3 regions of the Variovorax sp. 05L425 genome follow, and region 1 is predicted to be linked to each of the others. Evidence: predicted binding sites of a transcription regulator. Region 1 holds the regulator's gene; each other region holds the start of a gene.

Evidence for each region. The regulator sigma-54, encoded in region 1, starts transcription at its own class of promoters, with help from an activator protein. The targets are predictions, from matches to a motif close to TGGCANGNAANCTGCTTT.
Region 2: the regulator sigma-54 is predicted to act here: its motif matches at 3,204-3,221, upstream of AC1DN9_RS23320 (methanol/ethanol family PQQ-dependent dehydrogenase).
Region 3: the regulator sigma-54 is predicted to act here: its motif matches at 3,101-3,118, upstream of AC1DN9_RS13310 (transglutaminase family protein).

The regions. Positions count from the first base shown of each region.
Region 1 covers NZ_JBFTNY010000013.1:67,225-73,136, reverse strand. The annotation lists gene AC1DN9_RS16130 (sensor histidine kinase) at 1-1,445, shown strand, start outside; gene AC1DN9_RS16125 (RNA polymerase factor sigma-54) at 1,442-3,028, opposite strand; gene lptB (LPS export ABC transporter ATP-binding protein) at 3,038-3,814, opposite strand; gene lptA (lipopolysaccharide transport periplasmic protein LptA) at 3,825-4,520, opposite strand; gene AC1DN9_RS16110 (thiol:disulfide interchange protein DsbA/DsbL) at 4,643-5,290, opposite strand; gene AC1DN9_RS16105 (SPOR domain-containing protein) at 5,373-5,912, opposite strand, start outside.
Region 2 covers NZ_JBFTNY010000023.1:39,647-45,558, reverse strand. The annotation lists gene AC1DN9_RS23335 (ABC transporter substrate-binding protein) at 1-1,105, opposite strand, end outside; gene AC1DN9_RS23330 (PQQ-dependent catabolism-associated beta-propeller protein) at 1,102-2,091, opposite strand; gene AC1DN9_RS23325 (ABC transporter ATP-binding protein) at 2,125-2,838, opposite strand; gene AC1DN9_RS23320 (methanol/ethanol family PQQ-dependent dehydrogenase) at 3,317-5,143, shown strand; gene AC1DN9_RS23315 (c-type cytochrome) at 5,233-5,628, shown strand; gene AC1DN9_RS23310 (substrate-binding domain-containing protein) at 5,652-5,912, shown strand, end outside.
Region 3 covers NZ_JBFTNY010000010.1:35,767-41,678, reverse strand. The annotation lists gene hydA (dihydropyrimidinase) at 1-812, opposite strand, end outside; gene AC1DN9_RS13320 (maleate cis-trans isomerase family protein) at 843-1,571, opposite strand; gene AC1DN9_RS13315 (MFS transporter) at 1,574-2,890, opposite strand; gene AC1DN9_RS13310 (transglutaminase family protein) at 3,173-5,912, shown strand, end outside.

The sequences.
Region 1 (5,912 bases):
GCGCTGCGGGCATCCTTCTTTTCGACCCGGCCAATGCCACCTCACAGTTGATGATCGGGTTGGTGGTCATGGCGATGACGCTGTCGTCGGTGTTTTCCGTCTCGTACTACACGCCGGCGATGCAACTGGCGATCACGTTGCTGCTGGCGCCGGTGATCGTCATGGGCATCGGATTCGGCGCCCCGTCCATGATGGTCATGGCGGTGCTCGGCATCGGGCTGCTCGCCATGGTCTGGCGCCTGGTGGGCGAGCGTGCGCGGCAGCTCGAAGAGAACATCGGCCTGCGCCACAACGAAAGTGCGCTGCGCGCGCAGGCGCTGGCGGGCCTGCGCGAATCGCAGGAAGCGCAGGCCGAGCGGCTGCGCTTCTTCTCGGCCGCCAACCATGATCTGCGCCAGCCGGTGATGGCGATGGGCTTGCAAGCTGAGGTCCTGCGCCATCAGCTGGATGCCGGCGAAGACCGGCTGACCGTGCAGAACACCGTCGCCGCGCTATCGCGCGCGCAGCAGGCGCTCGAAGGTCTTACCAATCAATTGCTGGAGATCGGACGCATCGAGGCCGCGGCCGACCCGATCACGCCGGTCGCCGTCGCGCTCGCGCCCTTGCTGAACGAACTGGCGCGCCAAGCCGGCAGCGGCCGCGTGCGTGTGCGATGCCCGCCGGACGTGGTGGTCTGGACGGACGCGGTTGCGCTGCGCCGCATCCTCGGCAACCTTGTCGACAACGCGCTCAAGTTCACGCCCCGGGGGCGCGTGCTGCTGGCATGCCGGCGCCGCCCTGATGCATGGCGCGTCGAAGTGCGCGACGCGGGCGTCGGCATCGCGCCTGAAGCACAGGAGCGCGTGTTCGGCGACTTCGAGCAGATCGGCAACATCGAACGCAACCTGCAGCGTGGCCACGGACTGGGACTCGCCATCGTGCGACGGCTGGCTGCTCGACTCGGCGTTGAGATCACGCTGCGCTCGGCGCCCGGGCGCGGATCGGTGTTCGGCTTCGAATTGCCGGCCGCACCGCTGGGCGCGCCGGTCGTGCCTTCGATGGTCTCGGCTACCGAAGCCGCCGCCCCGGGAACGCTGCGGCAGGGCCTTGGGGTGCTGGTGGTCGAGGACAACACCGTGGTCGCCGACAGCGTTGCGGCGCTGCTGCGCCTCTGGAGGGCGCGCCCGCACGTCTGCATCAGCGCGGCGGACGCATTGGCGTTGCCGAACCTTCCCGCTTTCGAGATCGCGCTGTGCGACATCCGGCTGCCGGGTGAGTTGGATGGCATTGCGCTCGCCAAGGAACTGCAGCGGCGAAGCCCGAACCTGGCGATCGCGCTGATCTCCGCCGACATCGACGACGCAACGCTCGAACTGGCCCGCGAACGCGGCTGGCAGGCGCTGCGCAAACCGGTGCAGCCCGCCGACCTGCGCGCGCTGCTGCTGCGGGCTCAAAGGCGAATCTAGAGCGCCTTGCGGAGATTCGCCGGCGCGATGCGCAAGGCCTCGCGGTATTTCGCGACCGTGCGGCGGGCGCATTCGATCCCCTGCTCCTTGAGCATCTCGGAGATCTGACTGTCGGACAGCGGTTTCTTGAGATCCTCGGCGCTCACGAACTGCTTGATCAACGCCCGCACCGCCGTGCTTGAAGCGTTGCCGCCGGTCTCGGTGCCCAGCGCCGAGCCGAAGAAGTACTTGAGCTCGACGGTGCCGTAGGGCGTCGCCATGTACTTGGCCGTGGTCACGCGGCTGATGGTCGATTCGTGCAGGCCCAGTTCGTCGGCGATTTCGCGCAGCACCAACGGTCGCATCGCGAGTTCGCCGTGTACGAAGAAGCTCTTCTGCCGCTCGACGATGGCGTTGGACACACGCAAGATGGTGTCGAAGCGCTGCTGGATGTTCTTGATGAACCAGCGCGCCTCCTGCAGCCGCTGCGACAGCGCCTGGCTGCCTTCGCCCTTGTGCTGCTTGAGCGCGCTGGCATAGATGTCGTGCACGCGCAGACGCGGCATGACTTCGGGGTTGAGCATGACGCGGAACTTGGTGTTCGTGCCGTTGCCGACGCGCGAAACGATCACGTCCGGAATGACCACGTTGCGTTCGACGTCCACGAAACGGCGGCCCGGCTTGGGTTCGAGCCTGGCGATGAGCTGCAGCGCGGCGCGAACCTCGTCCTCATTGCTTCGCGTGAGCGTGACCAGTCGCTTGATATCGCGCCGGGCGAGCAATTCCATCGGCTGTTTGCAGATGGCGATGGCCGTCTTTCGGATCTGTGCTTCCTCTTCGGTCTCGTCCTCGCTCGCAAGGGCGCGCAGTTGAATGGTGAGGCACTCGCCGAGGCTGCGCGCGCCGACGCCGACCGGTTCCAGGCTCTGCAGCAGGCCGAGCGCAACCTGGAAGTGATGCACCAGGTCGTCGAACTGATCGTTGTCGTCTCCAGCAAGGCCGGATGCGAGCGCGGGCAGCGAATCTTCGAGGTAGCCGTCGTCGTTGAGCGATTCGATCAGGAAGCGCAGTGCCGCGCTGTCCGTGTCGCTCAGGCGAAGGCCCAAGGCCTGGCGATGCAGGAAGGACTGGAGCGACTCCTGGCTGCGCGCGAGTTCGGTCGCGTCGGTGCGCTCGTCGTCGCCGAGGTTGTTGGCGCGGGCCGGGGCATCGCCGCCCCATTCGCTGTCGTCGGGCGCAAGATCGACGGTGCCGTCGCCTTCCCAGTCGGGTTCGGAGTCCACGCCTTCGGCGACGGCGACTTCGGCTTCGCCGTTGACGGCGGTGGCGGATTCCGCCGCCGAGCCGGGCGCGCCGGCGACGAAGTCACCATCGACCTCGGCCATCCGGTCGTCATCGCGGACGGGTGCGTCGGCGGCATCGAGACCGAATTCCTCGCGCGCGGCCTCTTCGGCGGTGCGCTCGAGAAACGGGTTGTCGTCGAGCATCTGCTCGACTTCCTGCGAAAGCTCGAGCGTGGAAAGCTGCAGCAGTCGGATCGATTGCTGGAGTTGGGGTGTCAGCGCGAGATGCTGCGATACACGCAGCGAAAGACCCTGCTTCATGGAACGCGATCACATTCTGAAATGCTCGCCGAGGTAGACGCGCCGCACATCGGCGTTGTCGACAATCTCCGAAGGCGTGCCCTGGGCGAGCACATGCCCGTCGCTGATGATGAAAGCGTGATCGCAGATGCCCAGCGTTTCACGGACGTTGTGGTCGGTGATCAGCACACCGATGCCGCGCTCCTTCAGGAAGCTGATGATTCGCTGGATCTCGATCACCGCAATCGGGTCGATGCCCGCGAACGGTTCGTCGAGCAGGATGAAACGCGGCTGCGTGGCGAGGGCGCGGGCGATCTCGACGCGGCGGCGCTCGCCGCCGGACAGGGCCAGGGCCGGGGAATCGCGCAGGTGGTCGACGCGCAGGTCGGCCAGGAGTTCGGCCAGATGCTCCTCGATGCGCCGCTTGCTCAGGGGCGCCGGTCGCCCGTGGGCGTCGGGTTCGTACTGCAACTCGAGCACGGCCCGGACGTTTTCCTCGACCGTGAGCTTGCGAAAGATCGACGCTTCCTGCGGCAGGTAGCTCAGCCCCATGCGCGCGCGCCGGTGGATCGGCATGTGGGCGATCGGCTCGCCGTCGATGGTGATGTCGCCGGCATCGGCGCGAACCAGGCCGACGATCATGTAGAAGGACGTCGTCTTGCCTGCGCCGTTGGGGCCCAGCAGGCCGACGACCTCGCCCTTCTGCACGCCCAGGGACACGTCCTTGACGACCGTGCGGCTGCCGTAACTCTTTTGCAGGCCACGCGCCTCGAGGCGGCTTTCCGCCATGTCCGCGCCTGCGCTCATACCAGCGGTTTCAATCACTCTTTGCTTCTCCGCCCAGCGTGGTGGTGGACCGCAAGCCCTTGCCCTCGGCCGGCTTGGCGGCTGCGGCAGGCGCCGGCTTGGCACCAGGGGCGGCGCCCGGCGCCGCGGCGGTCTTGGGGGTGAGGATGGCCCGGACGCGGCCGCCGGGCTGGCTTGCCACGCCAGCGTTCGGTGGCAGCGACGAGCCATTGACCGTGAAGGTGTCGTTGCTCTGGTCGTAGACGATCAGCGGCCCGCTGCTCTCGTCGCTGACGGTGGCGCCGATCAGCCGACGCATCACCGCCTGGCGGATGAACTTCACGTTGTCGGCGCGGCTGTCGTATTCGATGGTCTCGCCCTGGCCTTCGATCCACTCGTCGGTGCCGGCATCCCGCTTCTGCTTGAAATATGCCAACTTTCCGGGCGCAGCAGTGACGACGCCGTACTGGTAGCCCTCGGGATCCTGCCGCACGTCGATGCGGTCGCCGCGAACGACGATCGTGCCCTTGGTGACCACCACATTGCCGGTGAACACGCTGGTCTGCTTGAGATCGTCGTAGCGCATCGAGTCCGCTTCGATGTTCATGGGCTTGGCGCGGTCGGCCTTTTCGGCCTGCGCGACCGAGGCCATGCCGGTCAGGGCCAGAGCCAGCCACAGAGCGCGACCGGCATGACGAAAGGGAGTGGAGGTGAGGGGCGATTTCATAGAGGCACGAAACTTGCTCTGCGATTGTATGCCCCCGGGGGATGCGGCCTTGCGCGGCCTTGACGAAAAAGCCCGCCAAAGCGGGCCTTTCGGGGGAAGGAAGTCGGGTCGGCCCGACCTTGTCAGCCCTTTCGGGCTTCGGCGACGAGGGAATCCACGACCTGCAGCGCGCGTTCCATGGAACCGGCCGTTTCACCATCGACATACCAGCGCCCGGCCACGCCGAATGCCGGCACGCCGGCCACCTGGAAGTCGCTCGTGAGCTGGCTGGCGCGCTTGGCCTTGCCGACCACGGAGAAGGACTTGAACAGTTCGGCGAACTTCTTGGCGTCCAGGCCCGGCTGCTTCTCGGCCCAGGCCAGGATGGCCGCGTCGCCCATGATGGGCTGGCGCTGCTTGTGAATGGCGTCGAACAGGATCGGCTGGAACTCGTCCACCTTGCCCATGGCTTCGAGCGTGTAGTAGAGGCGCTGCTTGGCTTCGGTGTCGTTGCCCACGAAGGGAACCGGAACGCGCTTGAACGCGACGTGAGGTGGCAGCTTCTTGGCCCAGGCTTCCAGTTGTGGCTCGAACGCCGCACAGTGCGGGCAGTTGTACGAAAAGAATTCGATCACCTCGACCTTGCCGGCCGGCGTGTCGACCGGCGCAGGCTTGCCCAGGACGATGTAGTCCTTGCCGGCCTTGGGTGGCTGCTGCTGCGCGTACGAAGGGGCAACCAGCGGAAGAAGACCCAGCGAAGCTGCGGCCAGCGAAAAGTCACGACGTTTCATATATGAAATTCTCCTATGCGGCTGAAAGAGCCCGGGGTCCGGGTGGAGTTCCCGGACCTGTCGAGGTAAAGAATGGCAAAGCTCAACGCTGGACGCGTACCAGGGCGGACTCGAGGCCGCCGCTGTCCAGTCGCTCCTTGAGCTGATCGGCGTCGTCCTTCTTGTTGAACGGGCCGGCACGCACACGGTACACGGTGCGCCCTGCCTGCTCGCGCTCGGTCACGCGGGCTTCGACGCCCATCAGCGACAGCTTGGCGCGCTGGGCCTCGGCATCCTCCGGGGTGCGGTAGGCGCCGGCCTGCACGAAGTACACGAAAGGATCGCCGCTGGCGCCAGATGAACTTGCGCTCGCAGTCGTGCTCGACCCCATCCCCGACCGCGCGCGGGCCAGATCGCCCAGCGGGTCGCTCGATGGCGTCGCATTGGCCTCGGCCGGCACCGGCGCGGTGCGCGCCGGGCGTGTCGGCGTTGCCGAATCGCTGCCTCGGGCGCTGGGCGCCACGACCACCGGCACGGGCGCCGAGGTCGGCGGATTGAGCGGGCCGACCGTCGCCGGCTGGGGTGGCGTCGCCGTCGCGGTGGCTGCCGCTGCCGGCGGACGGGCGGGCGCCGACGCCTTGCC
Region 2 (5,912 bases), on a different contig from region 1:
GCGCCTGCGAAATCACGCCCTGGCCGTCGGTGAGAAGCACGGTCTGGCGCAACTGCCCATCCCACGGACGGAAGGTCAGGTTCGTGCCTTTGGAGCCATCGATCGGCGTCTTGGCGAGCGCCTGCGCCCAGGCTGCGGCGGGCCCTTTCGGCGCCGCGATGGCGGCCGCGACCAGCGCCTTGCCTGCCATCCACGCCGACCAGTCGCTGTCGGTCATGGGCCGGCCAACCGCCTTGGCAAAACGGCGCGACACCTGCGGCGCGCCGTAGCGCTCGAACTGCGCATGCCAGGCCAACGCCACCAGCCCCGCATCACCCACCACCGGGCGAGGCAACACGATCCGGTATGGCAGGCCGCGTGCGAATTCGCCGTCGCTGTCGACCACCCAGACGGCGTCGTAAGTGGTGCCGGCCGTCAGCAGCAGCGGATTGGCCAGGTCGCGCTCGCGCGGGTCGCCCGAGAGCTTGAAAGGCTTGGTCGCAACCACCTGCAAGCCGTAGCGCTTGATCGAAGCCTGCGCCGCGGCGGCGCGCACCTGGTCCTGCGCGCTCGGGCCGACGAGCAGCAACACCTTGCTCCATTTGCGCGACACGAGCGTTTGCGCCAGCGCGTCGGCCCGCATGCGCTCGCTCGGAAGAATGTGGAACAGGCGCGCCCTGCAGTCCTGCTCGCGCAGACGATCTTCGGCATCGCCGACGTTGATCACCGGCAGCTTCACGGCATCGACCACGGCCAGCGTCCAATCGGCGGGAAGATCCGTCACGATCACGGCGGCGCCTGATTTTTCGGCCGCCTGCGCGGCGGCGCGTGCGGCCTCCCGCGAGTCGGCGGACTGCTTCGCCAGCGTGACCGCCGCATCGACGGCCTCGAGTTCGAACTGGCCTTCGTCCAACGCGACCTGCAAGCCGTCACTCGCGGGGCCGTCAGGGTGGCCCAGAAAGTGGCGCTCGACGCGCGACCGTTCGAGCCGCGTGTCAGGGTTCGGCGAGATCAGCGTCGCCTTCAACGGGGTGATGGCGCCCTTCGTTTGTCCGATCGACGCCGGCGCCGCCAGCAGCAGCCCCAGCAGCGACGAAAGGCCGACAGAGCAGGCGATCCACTTCATTCGACCACCACCAGCCCATAAGGCACGCGGCCGACGGGGATGCTCTTGATCGGCTTGGCCGCGGCGACATCGACGACGGTCACGTCATCACTCAAGCCGTTCACCACGTACAGCCGGGCTTCGGCCTTGTCGAGCGTGACGTTCCATGCGCGCTTGCCGACCAGTACGAGGTTCGTGACCTTGCGCTGCGGCACGTCGACGAACGCGACGTGGTTGGCACGGCCCAGCGCCACGAAGGCGCGTTTGCCGTCGCGCGAAATCTGGATGCCTACCGGCGTGATGTCTTCGCTGCGCGCGCCCTTGACTTCGAACTTCACGTTGCCGATCACATTGCGTGTGGCCGTATCGATGATGCTGACGCTCGCGTCGAGTTCGTTGGTGACCCACAGTTCCTTGCCGTCGGGGGTGAAGGCCATGCGACGTGGCCGCTTGCCGACTTTCACGTTCTTGACGATGGTGCCGCTGGCGACGTCGATCACGTGCACGAGGCTTGCGACTTCGGAGGTCACATACAGCGTCTTGCCGTCCGCGCTGACCTTCACGCCTTCGGGCTCCTTGCCGACCTTGATCGTCTTGAGCACCTTGCCGCTCAAGGCATCGATGAAGCTGACCGCCCCTTCGTCCTCGTTGGATGAATAGATGGTCTTGCCGTCCGGCGATACATCGAAGGCCTCGGGCTCGTCGCCCAGCGGAATGCGGCGCACCGACTTGCCCGTTGCCGGGTCGATCACGTCGGCAACGTTCGAATCGCTGCAGGCGACCATGATCAGGTGATCCGCGGTGAGCTGGATGTGCCGCCCCCGATTGCAGGTCGGGATGGTGCCCTTGACGCTGAGGGTCGCCAGGTCGATCAGCGTGATGGCCTGGTCCTTCTCGCTCGACACATAGGCGGTGCCTTGTGCCAGCGCGGCCGTGCCGAGGCACACGCACGACAGCGCCACGACCGAACGGGCCACACGCTTCCAGACCGGGGCAACTTCATTCATGTCGACGTCTCTCCTGATGTGAATCGATGGCGATCAACTCGTGCGCGCGATGAACCCCGCTTCAAGCGTCGGCTCTCCAAGCGCTTGCGTCACCTCGGCCGGCGTGCCGTCGGCCAGCAGCTCGCCCTTGTGCAACACCAGCACGCGGTCGGCGCCTTCGGCCTCCTCCACCCGGTGCGTTGCCCACAGGACGCAGACTCCGCGCTCCTGCACGTTCGCATGGAGCGCACGCATCAGGTCCTGGCGTGACTTCGGGTCCAGGCCCACCGTGGCTTCATCCATCAGCAGCACGGAGGGTCGATGCAGCAATGCACGCACAAGTTCCACCTTGCGCCGATTGCCGCCGGACAGTTCGCGCACCTTGCGATCGAGGTCCGCGTCGATGCCGAGTTGGGCACAGCCCGCCTCGATGCGGGATGCCGCCAGCCGCCGCGGCAGGCCGTGCAGGTCGGCCTGGAACAGCAGGTTCCGGCGGATGCTCAGATCCAGATCGAGCGATATCTGCTGAAACACCACGCCGATGTGGCGCAATGCCGCGGTCGCGGATCGGCGCAGCGAGTGACCGGCTACTTCGACCTCGCCTTCGTCGGCTGCAAACAGCCCGGTGAGCACCTGGAACAGCGTCGACTTGCCTGCGCCGTTGGGCCCGAGCAAGGCCACGAACTGACCTGACGACATGGTCAGCGAAAGACCCTTCAATGCCGCCCGCGCCCCGTAGCGCTTGGTCAGGCCGGTGGTCCGGAGCATGGTCGTCGATGGGAGCGTCTGTGGCATGAATAACTTCGAGCATGCAATACGCGCGCCCATCGGCGCAAGCGGGTTGCGCCCTGCAAAGGACATGGTTGGGGAATGCGTCGTCTGGCGGTGAAACACTCTGTGTCGAAAGTGGTTGCCACAATTTCGGCGCAGCGGGCCTGGCGCAATGCTTCGGTTCTCGCCGCGCTGACAGCGGGAGCGAGACGCCATTGCAAACACGCAGTGTCAACTTCGGAACTCGCTTCTTCAATGCATGCCATCGATAGGGTTTCCCCTTAACGAAATGGCTCGCTCGGAGGGGCCGAGCCAACCGAGGAGGCACCCCCGCCGGACCGGCGAATCAGGCGTGTTCGAGCGGGCGCGCATCTTGCATTTAGTGCCGTCGCCGACTTCATTGCGTTGTGCGGCAGGCGCCCTGTCGGAGGTTCCGTTCGGGGGGGCTCTGGTGAAACAGAACAAGGAGACTTCGATGCGAATTTCCGGGCAATTCCACGGGCGCCCTTGGCGCTATTTGGCGGTGGCGCTACTCGCATTGCCAGCCTTGGCATTTGCGAATGCCGACGTCGAGAAAAACATCGCCAACTCGAAGAACTGGGCGATGCAGGCTGGGGACATGTACAACCATCGCTACAGCACGCTCAAGCAGATCAACACCGGCAATGTCGGCAAGATGCAGGTCGCGTGGACCTTCTCCACCGGCGTGCTGCGCGGGCATGAAGGTTCGCCGCTGGTCATCGACAACATGATGTTCCTGCACTCGCCCTTCCCCAACAAGGTCTTCGCGATCGATCTCGATACGCAGAAGATCGTGTGGAAGTACGAACCCAAGCAGGACCCGGCGGTGATCCCGCAGATGTGCTGCGACACGGTCAACCGCGGCGTCGCATATGCCGAGGGCAAGGTCTTCCTCCAGCAGGCCGACAGCAATCTCGTCGCGCTCGATGCCAAGACCGGCAAGGTCGTCTGGACCGTGAAGAACGGGGATCCGAAGCTGGGCGCCGTCAACACCAACGCGCCGCACGTCTTCAAGGACAAGGTCATCACCGGCATCAGCGGCGGCGAGTGGGGCGTGCGGGGCTTCCTTGCGGCCTACGACATCAACACCGGCAAGCAGGTCTGGAAGGCCTACAGCACGGGGCCGGACGCCGAAATGCTCATGGACCCGGACAAGACCATGACCTGGACCGACGGCAAGATGGCGCCCGTCGGCAAGGACTCTTCGCTGAAGACCTGGCAAGGCGATCAGTGGAAACTCGGCGGCGGGACCACCTGGGGTTGGTACAGCTACGACAAGGCCCTCAATACGGTGTTCTATGGCACCGGCAACCCGTCGACCTGGAACCCCTCGCAACGCCCCGGCGACAACAAGTGGTCCATGACGATCTTCGCGCGTGACGTCGACACCGGCATGGCCAAGTGGGCCTACCAGATGACACCGTTCGACGAATGGGACTTCGACGGCATCAACGAGATGATCCTGGCCGACATCGACGTCAAGGGCAAGCCCACCAAGGCGCTCGTGCACTTCGACCGCAACGGCTTCGGCTACACGCTGAACCGTGTGACCGGCGAATTGCTCGTGGCCGAAAAGTACGACCCGCAAGTGAACTGGGCCACGAAGGTCGACATGAAGACCGGCCGTCCGCAAGTGGTGTCCAAGTACTCCACGGCGCAGAACGGGCCGGACGTCAACAGCAAGGGCATCTGCCCGGCAGCACTGGGTTCCAAGGACCAGCAGCCGGCTTCCTTCGACCCGGAAACCAAGCTCTTCTACGTGCCGACCAATCACGTCTGCATGGACTATGAGCCGTTCAAGGTCGAATACACGGCGGGCCAGCCATACGTCGGCGCCACGCTCTCCATGTACCCGGCCCCGGGCAGCCATGGCGGCATGGGCAACTACATCACCTGGAACGCCGGTACCGGCAAGATCGTGCAGAGCCATCCCGAGAAGTTCTCGGTCTGGAGCGGCGCGCTCAACACGGCGGGCGGCCTCTCCTGCTACGGCACGCTCGAGGGCTACATGAAGTGCGTCGACAAGAAGAACATCAACAAGGAACTGTTCAAGTTCAAGACGCCCTCCGGCATCATCGGCAACGTGTTCACCTACGAGCACAAGGGCAAGCAGTACATCGGCGTGTTCTCCGGCATCGGTGGCTGGGCCGGCATCGGCATGGCCGCGGGGCTCGAGAAGGACCAGGATGGCCTGGGCGCCGTGGGTGGCTACAGGGAACTCAACCAGTACACCGAACTCGGCGGTTCCCTGACCGTGTTCGCGCTGCCAGGCGGCAACTGAAGCGCAAGGCCCTCTTTGGGGCCAGATCCGGAGATGGCAGCCGAAGGGTTGCCATCTCTTCAATCCGACGAAAACAAGGATCTCGCAATATGAGTTCAAGGAAGGCCTTGCTTATCGCCGGCGCACTGCTGATCTTGGCGGGCGCTGCTCATTCAGACGACAAACCGCCTCTATACAAGGTGGTCGATGGCTACAAGGTGGACGCCGAGACGATGAAAGGCTTCCGGGCTTGGCGAGCGGCCGCTTGCGACCGCTGCCACGGCGCCAACCAGGAAGGACTGGTCGGGCCGTCGCTCGTGGTCAGCCTGAAGACGCTGTCGAAGGAAGACTTCATCAAGACCGTGACCAACGGCCGGTTGGACAAGGGAATGCAGAGCTTCGGCAACAGCCCGGTGGTCATGCAGAACATCAATCAGCTCTACGCCTATCTCAAGGGAAGGTCCGACGGCGCGATCACGCGCGCGAAAGTCGAAGAGATCAAATGACCCACGCCGGCTCACATCAACGCATGCTCGCGGCCATCGGCATCGCGCTGGCTGCGCTGGCGGCCAGCGCGGCGGCGCAGGACCCGCCCGCGGCACGCACCGCGCTGCGCGTCTGCCAGGACCCGAACAACCTGCCGTTCTCGAACGTCAAGGGCGAGGGCATCGAGAACAAGATCGCCGAAACGTTCGGAAAGTCGCTGGGCCTTCCGGTGGTCTATTACTCCTTTCCGCAGCGCCTGGCCTTCATCCGGAACACATTGAAGTTCAAGCTGCCGGGCCAGGAA
Region 3 (5,912 bases), on a different contig from region 1:
TACTGCGGACAGGTCTCGGCGAACACGTTCAGGCCGTGCGCGCGCGCCCAGCGGATCTGCTCGACGGCCTCACGGCCCGAGACGTGGACGATCATGATCGGAACGTCGACCAGCTCCGACAGCGCGATCGCGCGGTGCGTCGCCTCGCGCTCGACCAGCATCGGCCGCGAATGTGCATGGAAGCGCGGCGCCGTCCGGCCGCTGGCTTCGAGGCGCTTGGTCAGCCATTCGATGCAGTCGGCGTTCTCGGCATGGATCATCGCCATCGCGCCCTGTTCGCGCGCCACCGACAACACGTCGAGGATCTGGCCGTCGTCGAGCTTCAGGTCGTCGTAGGTCATGTAGATCTTGAAGGAGGTGTAGCCCTCGGCGATCAACTGCGGCAGTTCGTGCTTCAGCACCTCCTCGGTCGGGTCGCTGACGATCAGGTGAAAAGCGTGGTCGACGTGGGCACGGCCTTCGGCGCGATGGTGGTAGTCCTGCACGGCGGCGCGCAGCGACTGCCCCTTGTGCTGGGCGGCGAACGGAATCACCGTCGTGGTGCCGCCGCAGGCCGCGGCCCGGGTGCCGGTGTCGAAGTCGTCGGCCATGCGCACCGGCGGCTCCATCGGCTGGTCGAGATGGCAGTGGGCATCGACGCCACCCGGCGTCACGTAGCGGCCGGCGGCGTCGATCTCTTGCCGCCCGGCGGGCAGATCGAGGCCGAGTTGCACGATGCGGCCGTCGCGGATGCCGATGTCCGAATCGAAGGTGTCGCTGGCGGTCGCGACGCGGGCATTGCGCACCACCAGATCAAGTTCGCGAATGGTCATGTTTCTCTTTTGCGGGATTCTGATTCGAGTTCAGGCGTGCGCGTCGAACAACCGGCCCCAGCCCTTGACGCTGCGCAGGTCGACGCCGACGGTCTTCAACGCCTTCCACACCACGGTGGCCACCGAGTCGTAGATCGGGATGCCGAGTTCGCGCTCCATCTCTTCGACCAGCTGCGCACCTTGCAGGTTGGTGCACATGATGGTCATGGCGTCGGGCCTCTCCCGGGCCACCTCGCGAAGCATGCGGCGCAGCGTGTCGGGCCCGACTTCGCTGAACGAGAAGTTCACCGTCAGGTCGAGGTGCCGCTCGGCGACGCAGTCAATGCCGATGCCGGCGTAGTTGGCGACGATGCGCCGCTGCACGTCCTCGACATAGGGCGAGACCAGGCCCAGCGTGCGCGCGCCCTGGGCCGCCAGGAGTTCGTTGAGCGCCAGCACCGAGGTGGTGGCCGGAATGCCGGTCGCCTCGGTGATGCGGGCGCACAGTGCCCGGTCCTTCTCGAAGCCGAGCCAGCTGGCCGAGGTGCCACTCCAGCAGATCACGTCGACGTTCGCGTCGGCCAGCAACCGTGCGGCTTCGAGGATCTTGCTGTCGTCGAACTGGTTCAGGGACGCATCGCGCATCGAGATTTCGGTGACGGTGAAACGCGAGAAGTGCGCCGAGACACCAGGCACGCCACTGACCATCGCGCTGGTCAGCGGTTCGAGCGCGGTGTTGGACGACGGCGTCAGCACGCCAATGAGTTTGCGCTGAGCCATCATCAGACCGGCAGCTTCTTGCTGTAGTCGATCAACATCGTCGAGCAGACGAACAGTCCGGCACCCGCTGCCGCGAACAGCATCAGCGCCAGGAAGTAGGAGCCTGTGGCTTGCACGATCAGGCCGACCACGATCGGCACGCCGATGCCCGCCACATTGCCGCCCAGGTTCATGGTGCCGCCGAGGAAGCCGACCCGGGCGCGCGTGCCGAGGATCGCCGGCACGCACCAGAACAGGCCGCACCAGCGCAGGAAGAACAGCGTCACCGACAACAGGACGACGACAGCGATCGGGTCGGTGATCTGCGAAACCATGTAGATCGAGGCGGTGGCAATGATCGACGAGAAGCCGAACAGCGTGCGAAGCACCTTCCCTTGCGACGCTCCGCTCGCCTGCCACTTGTCGGCGAGCCACCCGCCGAACATTTCGCCGACGAAGCCCGAGAAGAACATGATGAACACCGCGCCGCCCATCTGCTTGATGTCGAAACCGTGCACCTTCGAGAGGTAGTTCGGCATCCAGGTGAGCAGGCCGTAGAACAGTGCGTTGAAGCACATCCAGCCGAAGAACATGCCCCACACCGAGCGGTAGCGGAAGAAGTCCAGCACGCGGCCGCTCGCATCCTTCGATTCCTTGGCGGCATCGGCGGCATGGCTGGCCTCGATGTAGCTTGCCTCGGCTTCATTGACGCCAGGATGCTGCCGCGGATGGTTGCGGATGTAGCTCCAGGCGAAGAAGCCGGCAAGCACGGTGCCGATGCCGGCAATGACGAACGAGAGGCGCCAGGATCCGAGCAGGCCGATCAAGGCCGAGATGAGGATCGCGCCCAGCGCGGCGCCAAGCGGTGCGCCGCCATCGAGCAAGGTCGCGCCGCGGCCCCGCTCGGTCTGGGTCATCCAGATGCCATTGAGCTTGCCGCCAGCCGGGTAGATCGGCGCTTCAGCGGCTCCGAGGCCCAGCCGCGTCAGCAGCAGCGGGACCCAGCCGGTGCAAACAGCGGCGATCGCCTGGAAAAAGCCCCAGCCCAGGGTGGCGCCGGCAATCACCACGCGCGGGCCGTAGCGGTCGGCCAGCATGCCGCCCGGAATCTGCATCAAGGCATAGGTCCAGAAGAAGGAGCTGAGCAGCAGGCCCTGCACCGCCGGGCCGATGTCGAACTCCTTGGCGATCAGCGGCATGGCCACCGACAGCGAAGCCCGATCGATGTAGTTGATCGAGATCAGGAACAACATCATCAGGAAGATCTTCCAGCGCACCTTGGAGGGCTGGAGGGCTGGATTGGCGAGCGCCGTTTGCGGCAGAGCCGTGGTGGATTGCATCTGTTGTCTCCTTGGTTGCATATCGCCCTCGGACCCTCGCAAGCCCCGAGCGGAAGCTGATGAGGCGCAATTTAGGCTCTGACAACACAACTGTCAACGTCGTTGTTGACAATAACGCCAACACTATCGAAAACACCTATGTCGAAGCACGGATGCGGAGCGACACCCTCCCGACACCGGCGAACCCGGGAAACCCCTGGCACGCCTTTATGGCGCGCTAATTGCTTCCGGTGTGGGCTAGTATGCGAGCCACCCGAGGCACGCTCGACGCACGGAAAAAGAATGTCCATTCACGCCGCACTTCACCACGTCACTCACTACAAGTACGACCGTCCAGTGCAGCTAGGGCCTCAGGTGATCCGCCTGCGCCCGGCGCCGCACTGCCGAAGCAACGTCATTTCGTATTCGCTGCGGGTCGAACCCGAGCAGCACTTCATCAACTGGCAGCAGGACCCGTTCGCGAACTACCTCGCGCGGCTCGTGTTTCCCGAGAAGACGCGCGAATTCAAGGTCACGGTCGATCTCGTGGTCGAGATGGCGGTCTATAACCCCTTCGACTTCTTCCTCGAACCGCAGGCCGAGAACTTCCCTTTCAAGTACACCGAAGCACAGGCGCAGGAATTGGCGCCCTACCTCGTCGCCGACGAGGCCACGCCGCTGGTGCAGGCCTACCTCGACAAGATCGATCGCAAGACGCAGCGCACCATCGATTTCCTGGTGGGGATCAACCAGCAGGTGCAGAAGGACGTCAACTACCTGATCCGCATGGAGCCCGGCGTGCAGACGCCGGAAGAGACGCTCACCAACGGCTCCGGCTCGTGCCGTGACTCGGGCTGGCTGCTGGTGCAACTGCTGCGCCATTGCGGGTTGGCTGCGCGCTTCGTGTCGGGCTATCTCATCCAGCTCACGCCGGACGTGAAAGCGCTCGACGGTCCGAGCGGCACGACCGTTGACTTCACCGACCTGCACGCATGGTGCGAGGTCTACCTCCCAGGCGCCGGCTGGATCGGGCTGGACGCCACGTCGGGCCTGCTGGCCGGCGAAGGCCATATTCCGCTCGCCTGTACACCGACGCCGTCGAGCGCCGCACCGATCGAAGGCGTGGTGGATGACGCCGAGGTCGAGTTCGGCCACGAGATGAACGTCACGCGCATTCACGAATCGCCGCGCGTGACCAAGCCCTACACCGAAGAGCAATGGGCCGAGGTGCTCGCGCTCGGCGAGGCGGTCGACAAGCGCCTGAAAGCCGGCGACGTGCGCCTCACCATGGGTGGCGAACCGACCTACGTCGCCACCACCGACCGCGACGCGCCCGAATGGAACACCGAGGCGCTCGGCCCCACGAAACGCTTCTACGCCACCGAACTCGTGCACAAGCTGCGCGCCGAATACGGCAAGGGCGGCTTCCTCCACTTCGGGCAAGGCAAGTGGTATCCGGGCGAGCAGTTGCCGCGCTGGGCGCTGTCGATCTTCTGGCGCGCCGACGGCGAGACGCTATGGCACAACCCCGAACTCTTCGCCGATGAACGCACCCCCACGCACTACACGAGCGAAGACGCGCGCCGCTTCACCACCGTGCTCGCGCACCGTCTCGGCCTGACCGAGCGCTACATCCAGCCCGGCTACGAAGACGTCTACTACTACCTCTGGCGCGAACGCCGGCTGCCGGTCAATGTCGATCCTTTCGACTCGAAACTCGACGACGAGATGGAACGCGTGCGCCTGCGCCGCGTGTTCACCCAGAAGCTCGATGCCGTGATCGGCTACATGCTGCCCATCGAGGCCTCGAACGCCGACGCCGATGCGCCCGCACTGGCTGGCCCGGGATGGAAGACCGGCCCCTGGTTCCTGCGCGATGACCGCATGTACCTGATCCCCGGCGATTCGCCGATGGGTTATCGCCTCCCGCTCGATTCCCAGCCCTGGGCCAGCAAGGGCGACTACCCCTACCTCGTCGAGCGCGATCCGACCGCGCCGCGCGGCAGCCTGCCCACCGCCGCTGATTACCGCGCGCGCTATGCGAGCGCACCCGCGGGGCCGGACGCAGACCGCGGCGCCGTGCCCTACGCCTTCGGCAATCCTCAGGCCACGCCAGCCACGGTGCGCATGCAGACGCCGGGCGGTGAAGGCGGCGATGGCGGTGAACACGCCGACGCGACGCAGGATCCCACCATTGCACGTCATCCGCGTCGCGGCGAATCGGCCCACTGGGTCACGCGCACCGCGCTGTGCGTGGAAGTGCGCGACCCGCGCCGCGCCAACGGTCCGGCGGCCGAGAAGGTCGGCGACAGCTCGGGCGTGCTCTATGTCTTCATGCCGCCGCTCGCGCGCCTGGAGGACTACCTCGATCTCGTCGCGGCCGTCGAAGCCACGACCGAACAACTCGGCGTGAAGATCGTGATGGAGGGCTACCCGCCGCCGCGCGATCCGCGATTGAAGATGCTGCAGGTCACACCCGATCCGGGCGTGATCGAAGTCAACATCCATCCGGCGCACAACTGGGGCGAACTGGTCGACCACACGGAGTTCCTCTACAACGCGGCCTTCGAGACGCGCCTGTCGGCCGAGAAGTTCATGACCGACGGCCGCCACACCGGCACCGGCGGCGGCAACCACTTCGTGCTGGGCGGCGCGGTGCCGACGGACAGCCCCTTCCTGCGACGGCCCGAGCTGCTCGCCAGCTTGCTGCTCTACTGGCACAACCACCCGTCGCTGAGCTACCTGTTCTCGGGCATGTTCATCGGCCCGACCAGCCAGGCGCCGCGCGTCGACGAGGCGCGCAACGACCAGGTCTACGAGCTCGAGATCGCGCTGAAGGAAATCGCGCGCAACCGCGAGATCTACGGGCAGAACATGCCCGCCTGGCTCGTTGACCGCACGCTGCGCAACATCCTCGTCGACGTCACCGGCAATACGCACCGCAGCGAGTTCTGCATCGACAAGCTCTACTCGCCGGACTCCAGCACCGGCCGGCTGGGCCTGCTCGAACTGCGCGCCTTCGAGATGCCGCCGCATGCGCGCA